DNA from 3 places in the Enterobacter sp. PL_is511 genome. Region 1 is predicted to be linked to each of the others. Evidence: predicted binding sites of a transcription regulator. Region 1 holds the regulator's gene; each other region holds the start of a gene.
What was found. Region 1 encodes CRP, which controls carbon source genes, mostly activating them, when cyclic AMP is high. Its sites were predicted from a motif close to ATGTGANNNNNNTCACAT; they were not measured.
Positions count from the first base shown of each region.

Region 2: serC (3-phosphoserine/phosphohydroxythreonine transaminase) is a predicted target of CRP. The motif match lies at 2,310-2,327, and genes of this name have one in related genera.
Region 3: azuC (stress response protein AzuC) is a predicted target of CRP. The motif match lies at 2,543-2,560, and genes of this name have one in related genera.

Region 1 is NZ_JBVPGP010000014.1:146,838-151,943, forward strand. Features, by position in the region: gene argD (bifunctional acetylornithine/succinyldiaminopimelate transaminase) at 1-428, shown strand, start outside; gene AC0TN7_RS02640 (YccS/YhfK family putative transporter) at 425-2,512, opposite strand; gene crp (cAMP-activated global transcriptional regulator CRP) at 2,570-3,202, opposite strand; gene AC0TN7_RS02650 (OsmC family protein) at 3,514-3,918, shown strand; gene AC0TN7_RS02655 (phosphoribulokinase) at 3,985-4,854, opposite strand; gene AC0TN7_RS02660 (YheU family protein) at 4,885-5,103, opposite strand; gene AC0TN7_RS02665 (hydrolase) at 5,100-5,106, opposite strand, start outside.
Region 2 is NZ_JBVPGP010000024.1:663,093-668,198, forward strand. Features, by position in the region: gene ycaO (30S ribosomal protein S12 methylthiotransferase accessory factor YcaO) at 1-1,444, opposite strand, end outside; gene AC0TN7_RS18555 (DUF421 domain-containing protein) at 1,572-2,264, shown strand; gene serC (3-phosphoserine/phosphohydroxythreonine transaminase) at 2,427-3,515, shown strand; gene aroA (3-phosphoshikimate 1-carboxyvinyltransferase) at 3,585-4,868, shown strand; gene cmk ((d)CMP kinase) at 5,054-5,106, shown strand, end outside.
Region 3 is NZ_JBVPGP010000017.1:96,027-101,132, reverse strand. Features, by position in the region: gene AC0TN7_RS04275 (non-heme ferritin-like protein) at 1-476, shown strand, start outside; gene AC0TN7_RS04270 (anaerobic C4-dicarboxylate transporter) at 634-1,977, shown strand; gene AC0TN7_RS04265 (DUF2766 family protein) at 2,020-2,271, opposite strand; gene azuC (stress response protein AzuC) at 2,379-2,462, opposite strand; gene yecR (YecR family lipoprotein) at 2,697-3,035, shown strand; gene ftnA (non-heme ferritin) at 3,240-3,737, shown strand; gene AC0TN7_RS04245 (hypothetical protein) at 3,774-4,115, opposite strand; gene tyrP (tyrosine transporter TyrP) at 4,332-5,106, shown strand, end outside.

The sequences.
Region 1 (5,106 bases):
TACTGACGACGCAGGAGATCGCCTCCGCGTTCCACGTTGGCTCTCACGGCTCCACCTACGGCGGTAACCCGCTGGCGAGCGCCGTGGCGGGTGCCGCGTTCGACATCATCAACACGCCAGAGGTGTTGAACGGCGTCAGCGCGAAGCGCGAGCTGTTCGTAAAACACCTGCAAAAGATTGACGAGCAGTACGATGTGTTCAGCGAGATCCGCGGGATGGGGTTATTGATTGGTGCCGAGCTGAAGCCGCAGTATAAGGGCCGCGCGCGCGACTTCCTGCACGCCGCCGCTCGCGAAGGGGTGATGGTGCTCAACGCCGGGCCGGACGTAATGCGCTTTGCGCCGTCGCTGGTGGTGGAAGATAAGGATATTGAAGACGGATTAACCCGCTTTGCCGCGGCGGTTGGGAAGATCGTCCAGCAGAATTAGTACGGCGTTCGTTTCAGCACGCGCGTTAACCAAACCCCATGATGCGGACGCTGACGCCATGCCACCGACGAAATGGTGTGCATGGTGTTCAAATGCCCCAGCACGCGCTGTAAATGCTGTTCCAGGGTGCTCATTGGGCCGTGGGTCAGCGTTTCCGGCGCTTCCAGAATATTTGAATCCCCCGACTCACCCGGCGAGTCATACTCCAGACGCTGCTGACACCGCTGCAACGCAATTTCACACGACTGCAAATAGCGCTGCGCCAGATCCGGCGTGAGCATCGTGTGCTCGCGCGCCAGCGTGGTCATGGCGTTAATGTGCTCGACGATAAACTGGCTGTGCGTCACCCAGAGCTTCATATCGGCCAGATAGTGCGAGTTAAAGCCCGGCTCCTGCATCGCCTGATTGAGCGAGTTAAACAGGGCGTTGTGCGCCTGGTTGACCTTCATGCGCTGATACGCCAGCGGGGAGGGCTGCGGGTCGTCGCTCAGGATCAGGCGAATGGCCTGCTGGTCGGCTTCCAGCGCGTCGTGGGCGTTCTGCCTGAGCAGCCCGCTTTGCCACTGCGGCCACAGCCAGACCATGCCGCCAAAGGCAATCAGGCAGCCGATCAGGGTATCAATCAGCCTGGCGACAATAAACTGTTCGCCATTGAGCGTGAGCAGCTGCAGGGTGTATACCGCCGTCACCGTGAAGCCCACCATCGCCCAGCCGTAGTTTTTGCGGATAATCAGGTAGCTCACCAGCGTGATCGCCAGCATCCCTGCCAGGGTGTAGCCTTCCGGCACGTGGAAGTGCAGCGTCACGCCCGCAATGATCAGCCCGGCCATGGTGCCGCCCGCCCGATGCAGAATACGCACCCGCGTGGCGCCATAGCCGTTCTGGGTGACAAACAGCACGGTCATTAAGATCCAGTAGGGTTTCGGCAGATGCAGCGCCATGCCCATCAGGCTGGCGGTACTGAGCATCACGCTAATTCGTGCGGCGTTGCGCAGGGCGGACGATTTAAGCGACAGATAGCTCCTGAGCGCGGGCAATAACGGCAGGCGTTTTTGCTTATCCGCCATCAGATCGCGCGGATAGAGCGGGCGCTGGGTGCGTAGCACGCGGGCGATGCGGCTGAAGTGCCAGGCGGCAAACTGGCCGACCGGGTTATCCGGATGCTGACGGGCGATTTTCTCCAGCGCGCCCAGCTGTTTTTCCATGTTAAAGCGTGTGGGGTAGCGGTGGTAAAGAATATCGTCTGCCAGCACCCGCAGACGTGCCGAGACGGTCTGCGCGTTCCAGCGGATCACCGCTTCGGCGTGGCTGCGCTCGACCAGCTTTTGCACCTCCTGCGGATGGTGCAGGCTTACGGAGATATGCTCCTGCAGATCCAGGCCTACCTGGAAGGTGCGCAGCAGCCGTTTGTATTCGTGGTTCTTGTTGGCGGCGAGCATATGCAGCTGCTGATAGCACTGGCTTATCAGATCCACCACCTTCTGCTGGCGCGTCAGCAGGGGCGGTAAGGATTTTTCCGGATCGGTATGCTGGGTCAGCAGGGTGTATTTGGCTTCGCAGTAATCCGCAAGCTGCACATAGAGCAGGCTCAGGGATTCACGCAGCGGCTGCTCCCGCCACAGCCAGAACCAGAACCAGTTAAACAGGCCGTACCATAATGTCCCCAGGGCGTAGATCAGCAGCGGCTCCCACACCGGCATATTCCCGGCGAGGCTCAGCGTGAAAATGGCCGCAATCAGCGACGCGGGAAGCAGGCGGGCGTGCAGAGAACTGATTTCCGCCGTGACGCCGAGGGTCATCGCCAGCACGGTCAGGATCAGCGGCAGCGGAATATCACGAGCCAGTAAAAGCTGTACGGCGAGGCTACAGCCCGCAAACAGGCAGCCGCCGATAATCAGGCGTTTGAAAAAGCGCTTATGCGGCGTGTCCAGACCGGCGATGTTGCAGCAGGCAGGCACGAGGGAAAACAGCAGACCTTGCTGAAGATGTCCGAGGATCAGGCCTATGGCCACAGGAAGACACAACACCAGCGTTTGTCGCAGTGCGTAGTTAACTTCCGGGTGATAGATCAGCCTGCGCCACATGGGGAGTAGAGACAAAAACGGCGTGACACCTTGCGATGGCACGCCGTTTAAGCGGAATTAACGCGTTCCGTAAACCACGATGGTTTTACCGTGGGCAGAGATCAGGTTTTGATCTTCCAGCATTTTCAGGATACGGCCCACTGTTTCACGGGAGCAACCGACGATCTGACCAATTTCCTGACGGGTAATTTTAATTTGCATGCCGTCCGGGTGGGTCATAGCGTCTGGCTGTTTCGCCAGGTTCAGTAGGGTCTGTGCGATACGGCCTGTCACGTCCAGGAAGGCGAGGTTGCCCACTTTCTCTGAGGTGACCTGCAGACGGCGCGCCATCTGGGAAGAAAGACGCATCAGGATGTCAGGGTTAACCTGAATCAGCTGACGGAACTTCTTGTAAGAAATTTCAGCCACTTCACATGCTGTCTTTGCACGAACCCAGGCGCTACGTTCCTGGCCCTCTTCAAACAGGCCCAGTTCACCGATGAAATCGCCCTGGTTCAGATAAGAAAGGATCATCTCTTTCCCTTCTTCATCTTTGATCAGCACTGCCACCGAGCCTTTAACGATGTAATACAACGTTTCCGCTTTTTCACCCTGGTGAATCAGCGTGCTCTTTGATGGGTACTTATGAATGTGGCAATGAGACAAGAACCATTCGAGAGTCGGGTCTGTTTGCGGTTTGCCAAGCACCATGCGCTGTTATCCTCTGTTATAAGCTGTCACCAGAGTCATCAGATGCATCCGGACTCTGGGGTTGCAATCGAATTCTTACCCATACCCTGGGAAGTCGGCTACCGTAACGTTTCGCAGCCAGTAAAGTTTGATGTCCTCTGCATACATGTGTAACGTCAATGTATTACTGTAGCATCCAGAGTGTTTTAGCATAGCTTTCGCCGCGTGTCTCCTGGTGTCTCGCTTCAGCATGATGCAGGTCGCCTTCCATTGCGAGAAATGTAACGCACGCGTAATCTGTCACCAAAAATGCAACGTTGGAGTTTAAGAATATGCAAGCGCGCGTGAAATGGGTTGAAGGTTTAACGTTCCTGGGCGAGTCCGCGTCAGGACACCAGATTTTGATGGACGGTAACTCCGGCGATAAAGCGCCAAGCCCAATGGAAATGGTGCTGATGGCGGCAGGGGGATGCAGCGCCATTGACGTGGTGTCGATTCTGCAAAAAGGTCGTCATGACGTGACGGATTGTGAGGTTAAACTCACGTCAGAACGTCGCGAAGAGGCGCCACGCCTGTTCACCCATATTAATCTGCACTTTGTGGTCACCGGTAAAGAGTTGAAGGACGCAGCGGTCTCGCGTGCGGTGGATCTGTCTGCGGAGAAGTACTGCTCTGTGGCGTTAATGCTGGAGAAAGCGGTAAAAATCACGCATTCGTATGAAGTGATCGAGGCTTAATTATTGGGGCATCGTGCGTGTTGATGCCCTCACCCTAACCCTCTCCCACAGGGAGAGGGAACATGTTCACGCGATCTGCTTCCCTTCCATCAGTCGCTCCACCAGCGGCGTCATGATGAGCTCCATCGCCAGCCCCATTTTTCCGCCCGGCACGACTAACGTATTCATGTGCGAAATAAACGAGCCCTGCAGCATGGCCAGTAGCCAGGGGTAATCAATGCCTTCGAGATTGCGGAAATGGATCACCACAAAGCTCTCATCAAGGGACGGGATACTTTTGGCGGCAAACGGGTTGGAGGTGTCCACCGTCGGCACCCGCTGGAAGTTGATATGGGTGCGGGAGAACTGCGGTGTCAGGAAGTTGATGTAATCTTCCATGGAGCGCACCACCGAGTCCATCACCGCCTCTCGTGAATGGCCGCGCTCGCTCATGTCGCGCGTCAGCTTCTGGATCCACTCCAGGTTAACGATAGGGACCACGCCGACCAGCAGGTCCACGTGGCGCGCCACGTCGTGTTGAGGAGTGACCACGCCACCGTGCAATCCTTCGTAAAACAGCACGTCGGTGGGTTCCGGCAGCGGTTGCCACGGGGTGAACGTCCCCGGCACCTGATTCCAGGGAACGGCTTCATCATAGGTATGCAGATACTTGCGGGACTGCCCTTTGCCGCTCTGACCGTACTCTATAAAGGTTTGTTCCAGCAGGCCGAAGTCATTGGCTTCCGGGCCGAAATAGCTGATGTGTTTACCCAGATCGCGCGCTTTACGGATGGCCATATCCATCTCCGGACGCGTGTAGCGGTGAAAGCTGTCGCCTTCGACCTCCGCCGCACGAAGATTCAGCTGGGCGAAAATCTTGCGAAAGGCGAGGCTGGTGGTGGTGGTTCCCGCACCACTCGACCCCGTAACGGCAATAACCGGATGTCTGGCAGACATAGCAACTCCCTGACTGAAAAGGGTGGAAGATCAGCCGTGAAACGCGTTGCGGGGCATGATATTGACCGTCTCATGCAGTTCTGACCACACCAGCACCACGTCGCCGCTTTTCAGCTGGCGCTTTACATCGTTGACCTTTTGCTCAAGCGAGCGTTCCTGTTCACCATAATCGGTGCCTTCGCGTAATACAAAGCTTTCAATCAGATTATCGAGCGTTTCGGGAGCCAGATCCTGCCAGGGAATAATCATTTT
Region 2 (5,106 bases), on a different contig from region 1:
GAGCCTGATCCAAATCGCCACCCGCCAGGGCCAGCATTGCTTTCAGCTCACCGATACGCAGGGTATACCAGCCGTTGTCTTTACCGGTCGCCAGACCCAGCAGTTCGCGTACGCGGGTGAAGTCATCGTGGCCTTCTTCGTCCAGTTGAGCGATCAGGTTCAGATAATCTTCTTTCTCCCATTCGCTGCCCGGCAGTGCCAGCAGCGTTTCGCGCAGGTGCGCGCCCATGCTGTTATTCGCCAGCCACAGATCTTCAGCAGGGTAGATGTCGGACATGCCCGGAACAATAATGCGGCACGCGTAGACGCCAAGATGCTCGTAATCGGCAATGTACACTTCCTGATCTTCCGCGTTGAAGATCGCCATCAGCGTAGCGAACTCTTCTTCCGTGGTTCCGGCAAAGCTCCAGTCCACGAACGGATAGTCGGCGTCCTGCTTGAACATATCCCAGGAAATTAAGCCGCTGGAATCGATGAAGTGGGTTTCAAGGTTGGTATGCTCGGCCACTTCTTCATCGTCAAACGTGGGCGGGGTGAAGACGTCGAGATCTTTCAGGCTACGGCCCTGCAGCAGTTCGGTAACGGTACGCTCCAGCGCCACGCCGAAGTCCGGGTGCGCGCCGAAGGAGGCGAAGCAGGTGCCGTTGGTTGGGTTAAACAGCACGACGCAGATGACCGGGTACTTACCGCCCAGAGAGCCGTCATAGGCAAAGATTGGGAAACCTTCTGCTTCCAGTTTGGCGATGGATTCCACCACGCCCGGGTAGCGCGCCAGCACCTCTGCCGGAATTTCAGGCAGGCTGATGGATTCAGCGATGATGCGGTTTTTGATGTGGCGTTCAAAGACTTCAGACAGACCCTGAACGCGCGCTTCATTGCGGGTATTACCGGCGGACATACCGTTGGACACATACAGGTTGCCGACGATGTTCATCGGGATATAAACGGTCTGCTCGTCAGACTGACGGGTAAACGGCAGGGCGCAGATACCGCGATCCTCGTTACCGGACTGCAGATCGATCAGCATGCTGGCGGTTAGTTCGTTGTCCGGATCGTAGAAGGCACGCAGGCGAGCGTCGAGAATACCTTTCGGCAGTTCGTCATCTTCGGTCAGCGGGAACCATTTTTCATTTGGATAGTGAACGAACGGGCCGTTAGCGATGGTCTCGCCCAGCCAGAAATCAGCGAAGAAATAGTTGGTGGACAGACGCTCAAAATACTCACCCAGCGCAGAGGCCAGTGCCGCTTTTTTTGTCGCGCCTTTACCGTTGGTAAAGCACAGGGCACACTCTTTGTCGCGAATATGCACGGACCAGACATGAGGCACCGGATTGAGCCAGGAGGCTTCTTCGATGTTAAAACCCAGGTCGGTCAGTTTCTGCTGGAAGCGAGCGATGGAATCTTCCAGGGCGGCGTCTTTGCCGGGGATAAACGTTTGAGTCATGGCGGTCACTTTTATCGTACGTAAAGCGCGCAATGATACGGGTTTTGCGTGACGGGTGCTATCTTCGGCGAAAATAAATGGCTGGACTATGCTTAGTGGCAGTAACTGACTGTTAAGGCATAGAAAAATGAAAGCATTTGATCTCCAGCGGATGGCGTTTGATAAAGTTCCTCCTGAATTTCTGGGCGAAGTGGCGCTGCGCAGCCTGTATACCTTCGTACTTGTCTTCCTGTTTCTTAAAATCACCGGCCGTCGCGGCGTACGGCAGATGTCGCTCTTTGAGGTGTTGATTATTCTGACGCTGGGTTCAGCGGCGGGGGACGTCGCCTTCTATGATGATGTGCCGATGGTGCCGGTGTTTATCGTTTTTGTCTCACTGGCGCTACTTTATCGTCTTGTCATGTGGCTGATGTCGAAAAGCGAAAAGCTGGAAGATCTGCTTGAAGGGAAGCCGGTCGTTATCGTCGAGGACGGACAGCTGGCCTGGGAAAATGTACAAAGCGCCAATATGACCGAGTTTGAGTTCTTTATGGAGCTACGCCTGAACAGCGTGGAACAGCTCGGGCAGGTGCGTCTGGCGATCATGGAAACTAATGGGCAGATCAGCGTTTATTACTATTCTGACGACGAGGTGAAGCCGGGGCTGTGTATCCTGCCGGATATGCTCATTGAGCGTTTCAGAACGGTGCCTGAATCAGGCGAGTATGCTTGCGTAAGATGTAGCCATGTCGTCGCGATGCAGCCGGGGGATCGTCAATTATGCCCTCGCTGCGCAAATCCGGAATGGACGAAGGTTAGCCGGGCCAAACGCATCACCTGACAGCCATTTTGTCGGTTTTGTCTTAACGAGGCGGCAGATTGTTTTGTGTGACGCGGGGCACATTTCACGGGTCATAAGTTTTAGACATTGCGGCGCGTGTCACTGAATGATAAAACCGATATCCACAGTTATAACTTATGGCTTTTAGCGTGGTGAGGGGAAATGGCTCAAGTCTTTAATTTCAGTTCAGGTCCGGCAATGTTACCGGCAGACGTGCTTAAACAGGCTCAACAGGAACTTTGTGACTGGAACGGTCTCGGTACGTCGGTGATGGAAATCAGCCACCGGGGTAAAGAGTTTATTCAGGTGGCAGAAGAGGCAGAAAAGGATTTTCGCGATCTGCTGAATATTCCCTCGAACTACAAAGTATTGTTCTGTCACGGCGGTGGACGCGGCCAGTTTGCGGGTATTCCGCTGAATATCCTCGGTGACAAAACGACGGCTGACTACGTTGATGCGGGTTACTGGGCAGCAAGCGCCATTAAAGAAGCGCAAAAATACTGCACGCCGAATGTGATCGACGCCAAAGTGACCGTTGACGGTCTGCGCGCCGTGAAGCCAATGCGCGAGTGGCAGCTTTCTGATAATGCAGCGTATCTGCACTACTGCCCGAACGAAACCATTGATGGGATTGCCATCGACGAGACGCCAAACTTCGGCAGCGATGTCGTGGTTGCCGCTGACTTCTCCTCCACCATTCTGTCTGCGCCAATTGACGTCAGCCGTTATGGCGTGATCTACGCGGGCGCACAGAAAAATATCGGCCCTGCAGGCCTGACGATTGTTATCGTGCGTGAAGATCTGCTGGGTAAAGCACATACATCCTGCCCGTCGATTCTCGATTACACCGTGCTGAACGACAACGATTCTATGTTCAACACCCCACCGACGTTTGCCTGGTACCTCTCCGGCCTGGTCTTCAAATGGCTGAAGCAAAACGGCGGCGTGGCGCAGATGGACAAAGTAAATCAGCAGAAAGCTGAACTGCTTTATGGCGTGATCGACAAGAGTGATTTCTACCGCAACGATGTGGCGAACGCTAACCGTTCCCGCATGAACGTACCGTTCCAGCTGGCGGACAGCAACCTGGACAAAGTGTTCCTGGAAGAGTCCTTCGCGGCAGGCCTGCACGCGCTCAAAGGTCACCGTGTCGTGGGCGGCATGCGCGCCTCCATCTATAACGCGATGCCGCTGGAAGGCGTTAAAGCCCTGACGGATTTCATGATCGACTTCGAACGTCGTCACGGTTAATTTGCTGTTTTTCACCCCCGCAGCGCCCCTGCGGGGTTTTTATTATGTTGAGTTGAGAGTTTAGTTTTCATGGAATCCCTGACGTTACAACCTATCGCGCGGGTAGATGGCACCATCAATCTGCCTGGTTCAAAAAGTGTCTCGAACCGCGCTCTGCTGCTGGCAGCTCTGGCAAACGGCACCACCGTCCTCACAAACCTGCTGGACAGCGATGACGTGCGCCATATGCTCAATGCGCTGAAAGCGTTGGGTGTTCATTACACTCTCTCCGACGATCGTACCCGCTGCGAAGTGACCGGCAACGGCGGCGCGCTGCGCTCGGGTGAAGAGCTTGAGCTTTTTCTGGGCAACGCGGGTACCGCTATGCGCCCGCTGGCGGCGGCCCTGTGCCTGGGAAGCAACAATATTGTGCTGACCGGCGAGCCGCGCATGAAAGAGCGCCCGATTGGTCACCTGGTGGATGCCCTGCGTCAGGGCGGCGCGCAGATTGACTATCTGGAGCAGGAAAACTATCCGCCACTGCGTCTGCGCGGCGGTTTTACCGGCGGTCACGTCGAGGTTGACGGCAGCGTCTCCAGCCAGTTCCTGACGGCACTGCTGATGACCGCGCCGCTGGCCCCGCAGGATACAGTTATCACGATTAAAGGCGAGCTGGTCTCCAAACCGTACATTGATATCACGCTGCACCTGATGAAAACTTTCGGCGTTGAGGTGGAAAACCAGTCTTATCAGCGCTTCGTGGTGCGCGGGGCACAGCAGTACCAGTCTCCGGGCAACTACCTGGTTGAAGGGGATGCGTCATCCGCGTCCTACTTCCTGGCCGCGGGTGCGATTAAGGGCGGAACGGTAAAAGTGACCGGTATTGGCCGTAACAGCGTGCAGGGCGACATCCGTTTTGCGGACGTGCTGGAAAAAATGGGCGCCATTGTCACCTGGGGCGATGACTTTATCTCCTGTACCCACGGTGAGCTGAACGCCATCGACATGGACATGAACCATATCCCGGATGCGGCGATGACCATTGCCACGGCGGCGCTGTTCGCCAAAGGCACGACCACGCTGCGTAACATCTACAACTGGCGCGTAAAAGAGACGGACCGCCTGTTCGCGATGGCGACAGAGCTGCGAAAAGTCGGTGCCGAGGTGGAAGAGGGCGAAGACTACATTCGCGTCACGCCTCCTGCAAAACTGCAGTTTGCGGAAATCGGAACCTACAACGATCACCGTATGGCGATGTGCTTCTCGCTGGTGGCGCTGTCAGATACGCCTGTCACGATCCTTGACCCGAAATGTACCGCGAAAACCTTCCCGGACTACTTTGAACAGCTGGCACGCATTAGCACGCTGGCCTGATAACGCCTTGCCGCATCACTCGATGCGGCATTTGCTTACGCTTCATTACGAACACCTCCGCTCATTTCTTCTACACTCTGCTTCAATCATTCCGTAATTTGCACGCAAAGGTAACAGTTGCGCACGTTGGCGCGTATAATGCGCGGCGTTCATGTAAACGGTATGCCTTATTTAAGGAGAAAAAGATGACGGCAATTGCCCCGGTAATCACCATTGATGGGCCGAGTGGCGCAGGGAA
Region 3 (5,106 bases), on a different contig from region 1:
TTAACGCGCAGATGAACCTTGAGTTCTACGCCTCGAATCTGCACCTTCACTTAAGTGCGTGGTGTGCCGAGAATAGCCTCACGGGATCTGCCACCTTCTTTCGCTCTCAGGCGCAAAGTAACGTCACCCATATGATGCGTGTCTTTAACTTCCTGAAAGCCGCAGGGGCAAATCCTGTCGTTAAAGCCCTTGATGGGATCAATGAAAATTACTCTTGCCTGGAAGAACTGTTTCAGAAGACGCTTGAAGAGTATGAACAACGCTGCAGCACCCTCAACAAACTGGCCGATGAAGCCAGAGCGCAGCAGGACATTACGACGCTCAGCTTCTTACGCGATATGGATAAAGAGCAGCAGCAGGATGGCCTGCTGCTGAAGACGCTGGCGGATGAGATCCATAATGCGCAGCAGGCAGGTTTATGTCCTGAGCAAACCGACCGTCATCTGCTCGACATCGTGGCGGTGCAGCACCACTGAGTTTTTTGGCCTGCTCCCATTCGGAGGAGCAGGCTCCCTTCACGTCTCCAACCTTCTGCTTTTGCTGAAATTTAACAAATCAGATCTGGCTCCCAATGATTAACCACACAACGTGTGATGATTTATTTAGTTACATAATCATTGACGAGGGAGCATCATGATCACCATTGAGTTTGTTGTCATTCTCCTCTGCCTGCTGACGGGTACGCGTTTCGGCGGTATGGGGCTCGGGTTAATTAGCGGTATTGGTCTTTTTATTTTATGTTTTGTCTTTGGTCTGCAACCGGGTAAGCCGCCGGTAGACGTTATGCTGACCATCCTCGCGGTGATTGGTTGTGCCGCTACGCTGCAGACTGCGGGTGGCCTCAACGTCATGATGCAGTTTGCTGAACGTCTGCTGCGCAAACACCCACAGCACATCACCCTGCTCGCCCCATTCACCACCTGGATGCTGACCTTTCTGTGCGGCACCGGGCATGTGGTCTATACCATGTTCCCCATCATTGCGGATATCGCCCTGAAAAAAGGGATCCGCCCCGAGCGCCCCATGGCCGTGGCATCGGTCGCGTCGCAGATGGCGATTACCGCCTCCCCCGTGTCCGTTGCCGTGGTGTCGCTGGTGTCTATCCTGGCGGCCCAGCATGGTATCGGCCACGCGTGGGGGATCCTGGAAATTCTCGCCGTGTCGGTTCCCGCTTCACTTTTCGGCGTAGCTATTGCTGCCCTGTGGAGTTTACGCCGCGGAAAAGATTTGGCGGATGACATGGAGTTTCAGGAAAAGCTGAAAGATCCTAAGCAGCGCGAGTTTATCTACGGTGGAACGGAGACGTTAATGAATCAGCGTTTCCCTAAACAGGCCTACTGGTCCACGTGGATTTTCTTTGCCGGTATTGCCGTGGTCGTTTTGCTGGGTGCGTTCCCTGAGCTGCGCCCCGCCTTTGAGCTGAAAGGCAAAATGACGGCGCTGTCGATGAACCTTGTTATTCAGATGATGATGTTAATTGCAGGGGCCGTGATGCTAATGGCCTGTAAGGTCAACGCGTCGGCGATTTCCAACGGCGCGGTGTTTAAGGCCGGTATGGTCGCGATCTTCTCGGTGTTCGGCGTGGCGTGGATGAGCGATACCTTTTTCCAGGCGCATCTCGACGAGTTAAAGCTGGCGCTGGAAGGCGTCGTGAAAAGCCACCCGTGGACGTATGCTATTGTGCTGTTTCTGGTGTCAAAACTGGTGAACAGCCAGGCGGCTGCGCTGACGGCCGTTGCGCCTATGGGCCTCATGCTCGGCATCGACCCGAAAATGCTGATCGCCTTTTTCCCTGCGTCATACGGCTATTTCGTCCTGCCGACCTACCCAAGTGATTTGGCCTGCATCGGCTTTGACCGTTCAGGCACCACCCGCATCGGCAAATTTATCATCAACCACAGCTTTATTCTGCCTGGGCTGATTGGGGTAAGCTGCGCGTGCGCGGCGAGCTACCTGCTGGTCCAGACGTTCTTCTGACAGTATCAAGGGGCGACACATGCCGTCGCCCATTTCCCGGTTTTAGTGGGATTCACCCTGCGGCGTGAATCGCAGTTCAATCAGCGCGATGGCTTTCTGGATCGCACGAAGCGTAACCGGATCGGCGGCAGCGGGATGGCTGGCGAAATCGATGTTTTTCAGCTGCGTAGACATCTTCTCGCGCACTTCAACCGGCGCAATCACGTCAAGAACATCAAGGATTTGTTTGATAACCAGCTGACAGGCGACAACGTCAGAGACCAGTTCCTGATCGGCGCTCAGGTTTTGTGACATGGGGTTTTCTCCTTATTTAAAGGCCGCCATAGTAGCAAAACACACCCCTGGCATCTTCCCTTCATCGCCTGCAGGTATAAAAAAACCCGCCGAAGCAGGTTTTTTTATCAGAACATGGCGCCCGGCGGCACGTCTTTGAAGGTGCGGCAGTAATTGGCCCACATACTTTTCAGGATTTTGCGCAGTTTCACGATGATGCTCCATTAACTTGTTATACAACTTTATTATCAACGTGCCTATAATATGACCACCATCACAAAAATCAACACTTTTGTGATGCGCATCACATTTATATCAGGGCATGGCCTGAAAGCGCTCACCGCGGACCCGTTGCGAAGAGTGAGGGCAGATTGTCCGGCTATTCCAGCCATTGCAGCGGGCATCTGCGGGTACGATAACGTATTTCCATCCACTCAGAGCGAATCATGAAAAGAGTCATTGTAGCCGGTACAATCCTGCTGCTCGCGGGATGTACCATTAACCGCCAGGCTGAAGTCAGCAGCCTCGACGCGCCGAACGGCATCGTCCGCCTCGACTACGGCCAGGCTGCGCTGCAAAATGCGTATTCCGATGAGTATGTGAATAACGGCACGGCGGCAAAAGCGTGTCAGAGCATGGGTTATGCCACTGCCTCAGCCTATGGTCAGCCCATTAAAACCTGCACTCTGACCAGCGGCTCTTTGTGCCTGAACGAGAGCGTGACCATCCAGTATAAATGTATGGGTTACGCCGTTAATCCTAAGTCAACTAATCCGTGGTATTAATCGAAGCTGCCAGCGCATGCTGGCAGTTTATTTCATTACGAACAAAAATAATTCTCATTAATAAGTTATAAAAATCGCCAATGCGTTTTATTCCCATTCGTATTTTAAATAAATAAAATAAAGATTTTACGTTTTGCAAATAATTAAATAACAAATTATAGTGTCGCTCATTGTGAACCAGAAATAATAATCCGGAGCGTCACCATGCTGAAAACTGAAATGATCGACAAGCTCAACGCACAAATGAACCTTGAGCTTTTTTCATCCCTGCTCTACCAGCAGATGAGCGCCTGGTGCAGCTACCATAGTTTCGAGGGCGCTGCCGCGTTTCTGCGTCGTCACGCTCAGGAAGAGATGACCCACATGCAGCGTCTGTTTGATTATCTGACAGATACGGGCAGCCTGCCGCGCATTGAAACCGTGGCATCACCGTTCGCTGAGTATAATTCTCTTGATGAACTGTTCCGCGCCACCTACGAGCACGAGCAGCTTATCACGCAGAAAATTAACGAACTGGTTCATGCCGCGATGACCAGCCAGGATTATCCAACCTTTAATTTCCTGCAGTGGTACGTCGCTGAGCAACACGAAGAAGAGAAGCTGTTTAAATCCGTGCTGGATAAATTATCTCTGGTGGGGAAATCCGGCGAAGGCCTTTACTTTATTGATAAAGAACTCTCCACTCTTGATACGCAGAATTAATTTCAGCGCGGTGCCGGTTTCCGGCACCGCGTTAATTTACATACACCCCGCACAGCTGGTGCAACGCCAGTCATGGGGATTCACGGCCTGGTAAAAATAGCGGTAGCTGGACGTCTCCAGCGGAATACCGACCTCGAAAAACAGATCCGTTAACCAGTCGACATTCTCGATGATCCACTCATCTTCCTGTAAGCCTTGTGCAAAGGTTTCATCTTCAGGATCAATAACCGAATAGATAGCCCAGGTGCCCATATCCTTTTCGCGACGGGACTCGGGAAGGTTCAGGGGCTGATTCTGCCAGCTGATTATCCAGTGACCATGGCACAACAGGTTACCTCCCCGGCTCCATGCCGCGGTAAAGGGATTCTCCCCTGCCATAAGACCCTCACTTAATTTGATAATTTGTATTTATTGTTTACGTTACGCCGGAATATCGCGCAGCAGTATTGCCCTTATGAGGTAGGTATAGGCCTGGGTCATTAATACGTAAATAATTTTTTACACCACTTGTAACGGTGATTTGACGAGTAACGGCTTTTCCCTTACTCTGCGCCGCAGATTTTGTCGCGGTTAAGAAGCGTTGTAGAGGAAAGCGTGAAAAACAGAACTCTGGGAAGTATTTTTATCGTCGCCGGAACGACAATTGGCGCAGGAATGCTGGCAATGCCTCTGGCAGCCGCGGGCGTGGGATTTGGCATGACCCTGCTGCTGCTGGGAACGCTCTGGGCGCTGATGTGTTACACCGCACTGTTGCTGCTTGAGGTTTACCAGCACGTACCCGCCGACACCGGTCTGGGTTCGCTTGCGGCGCGCTATCTCGGACGCTACGGCCAGTGGATAACCGGCTTTAGCATGATGTTCCTGATGTACGCCCTGACCGCCGCCTATATCAGCGGTGCCGGGGAGCTCATCGCCTCCAGCGTCAACGACTGGTTTGGCTCTGACATTACCCCTGCGACGGGCGCCATCTTCTTTGCGCTCATCGGCGGCGGCGTGGTCTGCGTGGGCACATCGCTGGTCGATCTGTTTAACCGTTTTCTGTTCAGCGCTAAAATTCTCTTCCTGATTGTCATGCTGGTGCTGCTGGCGCCGCACGTGCACAAGGTTAACCTGCTGACGTTGCCGCTGGAAAAAGGGCTGGCGCTCTCCGCGATCCCGGTCATTTTCACCTCGTTTGGCTTCCACGGCAGCGTGCCGAGCATCGTCAGCTATATGAACGGCGATATCCGAAAACTGCGCCGCGTCTTTATTATCGGCAGCGCGATCCCGCTGATTGCCTATATTTTCTGGCAGCTGGTGACGCTGGGCAGCATTGACTCTTCAACCTTTATTGGGCTGATGGCGCAACACGCTGGCCTGAACGGTTTTC